Regions from separate parts of the Roseibium sp. QJM3NY_11 genome, predicted to be linked through region 2. Evidence: riboswitches for the same ligand, from Rfam matches in the RefSeq annotation. Region 2 holds a riboswitch; the other holds the start of a gene.

Region 1 (3,841 bases), 1.8 Mb from region 2:
TTCGTGTGGCCGTCTGGCAGGAGAACACACTGCAGGCGCTCATCTATCTCGGCGCGGAACCGGTTGCCGTCTCGCGCGGCTGGGCCTGTGGCCTGCTGGCGGAAGCCGCTGGTCAGCCGGGCCTGCGCCACCGGGTGCTGGCTGGACGCGCACCATCCGACAGGCCCGACCCCGGCGCGATCGTCTGTTCGTGCTTCCAGGTCGGCGCCAACCAGATCGCGGACGCCGTCCAGGCGGGGGCGGACAGTGTCCAGGCGGTCGGGAGCTGTCTGAAGGCCGGCACCAATTGCGGCTCCTGCCGTTCGGAAATCCGCATGCTGATCGATACACTCAACCAGGAGGTGGCCGAAGATGCCGACATCGCGAAAGCCGGTTGAGGTCGGCGCGCGCCGCCGCGCGGCTCCCATCGAGACCCTTGCCAGTCTGCCGCTCTTCTTTCCATTGCAAGGGCGAAGGATCGTCGTCGCGGGAGGAACGGATGCGGCCTGCTGGAAGGCGGAGCTGCTTGCCGCGAGCGGGGCGCAGGTTCATGTCTACGCCGAAAACCCGACCCCTGCCTTCCAGGACCTGATCGCGTCGGCAACGGACGGGCGGCATTACACCCATCATGCCCGACCCTGGAGCGCGGACTGTCTTCAGGGAGCGGCCCTGGCGGTGGCGGACGCGGCAAGCGATGGCGAGGCGAGGGCGTTTCACTGCGCGGCCGGGGCGGCCGGCGTTCCCGTCAACGTCATCGACAATCCGCCCTATTGCCAGTTTCAGTTCGGCTCCATCGTCAACCGGTCGCCCGTGGTGATCGGCATTTCGACAAGCGGTGTCGCGCCCATTCTCGGGCAGGCCATCCGCCGCCGCATCGAAACGCTTCTGCCGGCGAGCCTGCAGGACTGGGCGAAGCTCGCGGGCAGGATCCGTCAACGGGTCATGACCAACCTTTCCGCAGGTCTTGAGCGGCGCCGGTTCTGGGAAAGCTTCACCGACCTGGCCTTTTCCGGCGAAGCGGCGCCGGAGGAAGACCGGGCCAGGGACCTGCTCCCGCGGATCGAGGCCGGTTCCGGCTCGGCGGGGGGACGGGTGACGCTCGTCGGCGCCGGCCCCGGGGATGCGGAATATCTGACATTGAAGGCCGTCAGGGCCTTGCAGGGCGCCGATGTGATCCTGTTCGACGATCTTGTCGACGACGCGGTCCTGGAACTGGCCCGCAGGGAGGCCAAACGCATGCTCGTCGGCAAGCGTGGCGGCCGGGAAAGCTGCCGGCAGGAAGACATCAACGACCTGATGGTTTCGCTTGCGCGCCGGGGCAAGAATGTTGTCAGGCTCAAGTCCGGCGATCCGATGATCTTCGGCCGCGCGGGCGAGGAGCTGGAAAGGCTTCGCCAGGAAGGCATCCCGGCTTCGGTCGTCCCCGGCATCACTGCGGCCTCGGCCATGGCGGCCGCACTCGGCATTTCGCTCACCCACCGGGATCACGCCCAGAGCGTGCGCTTTGTCACGGGCCACTCCAGAAACGGAGATTTGCCGGACACGGTCGACTGGAAGGGCCTGACGGACCCGGCGACGACAACCGTCTTCTACATGGCCGGCCGCATGGCCGCGCGCATCAGTGAGCGGCTGATCCGGGAAGGCCGCCATCCGGACACTCCCGTGCGTGCCATGACCAACATATCGCGATCCGATGCGGCGTCCTGGGCCGGGCCCCTGGCGGGTCTGGGCGAGGGCGTGGACGGACTGCGAACGGCGGGCCCTGTTCTCATCGCCGTTGGGGAGGTGTTGGCGGAACGGTCCATGGCGGCCGCCGAGGGGGCGTGTGATTCGGGAACGTCCGATGACCAGCCGGCCACTGCGTTCGGGTGACGCCGCCGTTGACATTTCGGGACCATGCGACTAGCTGCAATGTGTTCTCAGGGCGGGGTGAAAGTCCCCACCGGCGGTGATAGCCCGCGAGCGCCATTCCTTAAAATGGATCGGAAGATCCGGCTTTTGGATGGGTCAGCAGATCCGGTGAAATTCCGGGGCCGACGGTCATAGTCCGGATGGAAGAGAATTGGACAGTTTGGTTTCGGCCGAGGATTGTTCTGCTCTGGGATCTTGTCAGGTAAAAAGGATCCGGAACTGTGACAAAATCCCCCAGATTTGCATTTATCAAGGCCGGTTGGCATGCGGATATCGTCGATCAGGCTCTTGCCGGTTTCAAGGAGCGTCTCGCGGAACTCGGCGCCGACGCCGATGTGGCCGTGTTCGATGTGCCCGGCGCCTTCGAAATGCCGTTGCTCGCGCAGAAACTTGCCGAGACCGGAACATATGACGCGATCGCGGCGTGTGCTCTCGTGGTCGACGGCGGCATCTACCGGCATGATTTCGTGGCCCAGACGGTGGTCGAGGGGCTGATGAACGCCGGTTTGAAAACCGGTGTGCCGATCCTGTCGGTGTCCCTGACCCCGCATCACTTCCAGCCGTCGGAGGACCATCAGGATTTCTATCACGCGCATTTTCTGAAGAAGGGCCGGGAGGCGGCGGATGCTGCTGTTCAGGTGGCCGGCGTCCATGCGGCCTTGCCGCGGATACCCACACGCGCCGTCGCCTGACCGGCTGCCGTTGCTGTTCCGCGGCGTGCGTCCGACTGCCGTCGCCAGCAAGGGGATCTGACTTTCAGCCGGCGCTCACATCGCGGTCGAGCAGAAACCACAAGGCCAGCAGCGGGTCCGCACGTGATTGCATGGTGTGCCGGATCCGCGGCGGATTGTGAAACGTCCCACCGGCGCCCGGTTCCACCCAGTCGTCCTCGCCGTGACGGAACGCACCGTCCGACAGCGCGAGGTCGATTTCCTCCGGCGGACATCCGGGCAGGATCGCTCAAGGCCCCGCCGAGCACGCCAACGGCAGCGTCCAGAAACGATTGCAGAGCGGGAGGACGGGTCATGTGTCGGGCCTTGTCATGGTTCCCTGCCACTCCACCATTTGCATCCCCGTGCCGCAATGGCGGATCAGCGCTCGCGGGCGATTTGCCAGCCGGCCCAGGACTGGCTGACCGGCATGATTTCCAGGGAGTTGATGTTGAGATGGGAAGGCTGGGTGGCGATCCAGTGGACGGTGTTTGCAATGTCTTCTGGCTGGATCGCGTTGGCGCCTTCGTAAAGCGCATCGTAGCTTTCCGTGTTGCCGCCGGTACGCACCAGCGTGAATTCGCTTTCGCACAAGCCCGGTTCGATCGAGGTCACCCGGACGCCCTTGCCATGAAGGTCCGAGCGCAATCCGAGTGAAAACTGGCGCAGAAAGGCCTTGGTGCCGGCATAGACATTGCCGCCCGGATAGGGCCAGTTGGCGGCGATGGAGGAAATGTTGACGATCATGCCCTTGCGCTCGATGAGCCTGGGCAGCAGCAGATCGGTGATCGTGACCAGGCCGGTGATATTGGTATCGATCATGGTCTTCCAGTCGGACAGCTTCGTGTCCGGAGCCGACGCGGTGCCTAGGGCAAGTCCGGCATTGTTCACCAGAACGTCGATGTCCTGAAACGCTTCCGGCAGGCCGGCAAGAGCATTTCTGGTTGCCGCCTCGTCCATGATGTCGAAAACCACCGGGCAAAAGGCGCCGCCAAGCTCTTCCCCCAGCTTTTCCAGCCGGTCCGCCCGCCGGCCGGTGCCCACGACCTTCCAGCCGTTTTTGGCAAACAGACGGGCCGTTGCCTGGCCGAAACCCGATGTGGTTCCGGTGATGAGGATTGTGCCGGTCATGGGCCTGCCTTTCTGAGTTTGCCTTCAGCGTTCGTAATGACCGGACCATACGAACATGGCGCGCCGGCACAATGGCCAATCGGGACACCGGCGTCCCTGGCCCTTACGAA
Region 2 (3,841 bases):
TCCTGGCTGGCCTTGTCCCCGCTGAGCGTCTCCACGTCGACGGACAGATACCCTTCCGGGATCGCCGCACCGACGCTGGAATAGCCATAGACGCCCATGGTGCCGAGGTGCACGAGATGGGCATCGAGGTCCAGCTCCACCATCGCGTTGAGCAGATGGTGTGTGGCGCTGACGTTGTTGTTGACCGTGTAGTTCTTGTGGTGATCCGATTTCATCGAATAGGGAGCTGCGCGCTGTTCCGCAAAATGGATGATCGCGTCCGGCCGGGTTTCTCCCAACCACGCCTTGAAGACCTCGTAGTCCCTGGCGATGTCAATCAGCTGGAAGCGAATCGTGTTGCCGGTTTCCTGTTTCCAGATGCGGGTGCGTTCCTGGATGGAGTCCATGGGCGTAAGAGACTGCACGCCGAGTTCGGCGTCGATCCACCGCCGGCTCAGATTGTCGACGATATGGACTTCGTGTCCCTGATCGGACAGGTGCAAGGATGTGGGCCAGCCGACAAAACCGTCACCGCCAAGTATCGCAATCTTCACAGAAAATCTCCCTGGGTTATTCCGGCGGAGCGAGCGGACCGCTCCGATTGCTCCATTTGAGAGATCAGATCATTGCGATATTTCCGTGACAACTCAACATCGAACTTCGAAATTGATACAGGAAGAGGCGAATGGTCACGGGCATTCCGGCAGGTTTGTCAGACTGTTGCGCAGATCTCGAAGCCGCTGTCGACGGGATCGACCGGCTCCAGATCCCTGACAAGGCTGACGCGGGCCAGCGACGGTCCCTGCCAGAGCACATCCAGCATGTCCACCACCGTGTCCGACGGCCCCGAAAAGACGGCTTCGACGGCGCCGGACGCATGGTTCCGGACCCAGCCGGAAAGCGCGCGCGCCACCGCCTGGTCCGCGCACCAGGCCCTGTAGCCGACACCCTGCACCCGGCCCTCTATCAGTACGTGAACGGTCAATGTGTCCGCCGTCATGAAGCACTCCTGTCAGCCGCTGCGGCAAAGATTAGTGCGCTTCGGACCGGGTGGCTAGGGCGTTTGCCCGCGCCATGCGCTTCTGTTCGTCCAGCATCACCAGCAGCGACGCGCCGACGATCACCAGCGCGCCCGGCCAGAAGGCGCCGGCCGGGGCGAATCCGAAGGCGAAGAACCCGACGGCGATGTTGAGCGGCAGCTTCAGATGGTCGAAGGGCTGCACGAAGGTGGCATCCGCCTTCTGATAGGCGAGCGTCAGCAGGTAGTTGGCAAGCACCGTCAGGACGCCGGCGCCGACCAGGAGCCAGAGAGCCGCGCCGGAGGGCACGATGCCGCCCTCGCCCAGCGCCAGCAGAGCGTTGACCGGTGTCAGCAGAAGCAGCAGGTAGACCGTGATGGTATCGGCATGCTCGGTCCGGGTGAGCTTCTTGGTGACCAGCGAGGTCCCCGCCCAGAACGCCGCCGCTCCGACGGGCAGAAGGGCCGCCAGGCTGAAACTGTCCGTCCAGGGCTCCAGAATGATCATTCCGCCCGAAAAGCCGGCAAGCGTCGCCAGCCAGCGGACCACGCTGACCCGCTCGCCGAAAAACAGCTTGGCGCCGAGAATGACGAAGAACGGCGACGTCATCACCAATGCGATCGCCTGCCAGATCTCGACTTGGGCCAGACCCGCGACCCAGAGCTGGATGCCGATCACGGCGAAACCGGCGCGCAGGAGATGCCATCCGGGTTGCCGCGTCTTCAACGCCCCCGGCCCGCGCCGCAGGACTAAGGGCAAGGCCACCAGCAGGCCCAGCGCATATTGCCAGAAGGCGGCCGATGTCGACGGGACGCCAAGTTGCATCGTCGCGCCCTGGAGGGCGCCGTTGACCAGTGCGAAACAGGCCCCCGCCCCGACCATGGCCAGCGCGGCAAGAAGTGATTTCCGGGAACTGTCCGGCATGGCATGCCCTTCTGTGTGATCCGTTCCATAGTCCATCAGAACAGTCTCAACAGACACGCGCCCGCACCGCCCCGGCTGGGGCTTGCGGCCAAGTTCTCTCTCATCCGGACTTTCAGGTGGATCCCGAGTGTCGAAATCACACCAACCGTCGGCTCCGGCCTCTCACCGGATCTGCTGACCCTGACAGCGCATAGATAGGTGCTGCCGCCAGGCGCTCGCGGGCTCCAGGTCTCCCTGATACCGCCGGTGGGGAGTTTCACCCCGCCCCGAGAACTGTTCCCTCAGCGCTGTTTACGCGTTGGCCGGCGCCTTTGCAACGCTGACAGGCCTAAATTTTCAGTATCGCTGAAATCTGCTCGGGCCTTTCGGCAATCAATATCGGTCTTTCCGCCTCCAGTTCCTCCCGGCTGCCATAGCCCCACAGGACCCCGACTCCGGCAACGTCATTGGCGTTGGCGCCGATGAGATCATGCTTGCGATCGCCGATCATGACCGTTTCCGACGGCCTGATTCCCTCCTGCCGCAGGATATGGCCGATCAGCTCCGCCTTCGCCGACCGTGTACCGTCCAGCTCGGAGCCGTAGACCTTGCCGAAATACGGCGACAGACCGAAATGCGCCACGATCTTGCCGGCGTAGACATGCGGTTTGGACGTACACACATGAAGCGTCGCGCCTGCATCGCGCAGCGCTGCGAGACAGTCCACGATACCGTCGATGAGCCCATTCTCGAAAAGGCCCGTCACCGTGTACCGCTCACGGTAGAAGGCAACCGCCCGGTCGAGTTCGGTCCGCTCGTCTGTTCCAAGGAGAACCTCGAAGCTGTCCCACAAGGGCGGCCCGATGCACCAGCGCAGATCTTCCGCGGCCGGCACCAGGCTTCCCATCTTCTCCAGAGCATACTGGATGGAGCGGACGATCCCCTCGAACGGATCGGTCAACGTCCCGTCGAGATCAAAGAGCAGTGTTGGGCTGGTCAAAATTCACCTTTCGAAACAACATCTTGCCAAGAGCCTATCCGGCATGGTCCTTGTGGAGATAGATCACCAGGTCACCAAGCTGCCGGTAGACGGAGTAGTTCTCTTCAATCCAGCTTCCAACACGCGCGCCGGTCGTTTCCGAAAAATACCAGGGCGGCATGTCTTTTGCGACAATGAACGCCGGCTTCAGGTCCATCAGCCGGCCGACTTCGTCACCGGACACATAGCCCGCATCGGCCAGGGGCCTGTAGACCGAACTGTCCGGGTTGATATTCGCCGGATGGGTGAGCGCCCGCGAAAGCGGAACGGAATTCAGATACATGTGCACGATTTGATAGTTCATCGCCCAGACCCGCTTGTCGGCGATGTCCGAGGCAAGAATGACCCGCGCAGCTTTCTGGACAAAATGGGCATCCTGCAATCTGCCACGATTCTCGAACACGCCGATTGCCGATGGCAGCGTGATCGCCAGTGCCCCCGCGACCATGACAAGAACGCCCGCAACACCCGCTCCGTGCGCAATACGGGATCCCGTGGCCCGCGAGATCCCGCAGGCAACGAGGACAGCCAGCAGCGGAAAGACCTGGTTCCAGTAGTGGGAATAGGCGGCGCCTCCCAAAATGATGGACAGCAAGACCGCGATCAGGACGAAACCCGTTGCCAACACGGTGCGCTCACCCAGCAGGAACGTTCTGCCCGAACGCCCCGGCAGTTGAATTGCCAACACGACAAACGCCCCGGCAAGAACAAGCGTCGCACTCGCGAACACCAGCGGTTCGTGCAGGATCCTGCCGCCCCAGTAGACCGCGTGCGCGCTCAAGGTGTTCATGATGGAGCCGTCTTCCCGCGACGCATAGGAGATCGGCGCATCAATCATCGCCAGCTTCAAGGTGGCCAGTTCGCCCTGCGCGGCGTAAACGCCGACCAGCAACACGACAGG

The links. A riboswitch is a leader RNA that binds a small molecule or an ion and turns the genes downstream of it on or off. The one in region 2 is predicted to bind FMN.
Region 1: it holds a riboswitch for FMN, as region 2 does, so the genes downstream of both, AC0VX3_RS21120 (6,7-dimethyl-8-ribityllumazine synthase) here and AC0VX3_RS13160 (DMT family transporter) in region 2, are expected to answer to the same signal.

What each region holds. Positions count from the first base shown of each region.
Region 1 is NZ_CM149660.1:4,589,438-4,593,278, reverse strand. It holds gene AC0VX3_RS21130 (nitrate reductase) at 1-377, shown strand, start outside; gene cysG (siroheme synthase CysG) at 352-1,851, shown strand; FMN riboswitch at 1,891-2,046, shown strand; gene AC0VX3_RS21120 (6,7-dimethyl-8-ribityllumazine synthase) at 2,112-2,582, shown strand; gene AC0VX3_RS21115 (dimethylsulfonioproprionate lyase family protein) at 2,647-2,808, opposite strand; gene AC0VX3_RS21110 (SDR family NAD(P)-dependent oxidoreductase) at 2,982-3,731, opposite strand.
Region 2 is NZ_CM149660.1:2,835,806-2,839,646, reverse strand. It holds gene AC0VX3_RS13170 (NAD-dependent epimerase/dehydratase family protein) at 1-533, opposite strand, end outside; gene AC0VX3_RS13165 (acylphosphatase) at 692-979, opposite strand; gene AC0VX3_RS13160 (DMT family transporter) at 1,011-1,958, opposite strand; FMN riboswitch at 2,011-2,200, opposite strand; gene AC0VX3_RS13155 (HAD family hydrolase) at 2,251-2,901, opposite strand; gene AC0VX3_RS13150 (hypothetical protein) at 2,936-3,841, opposite strand, start outside.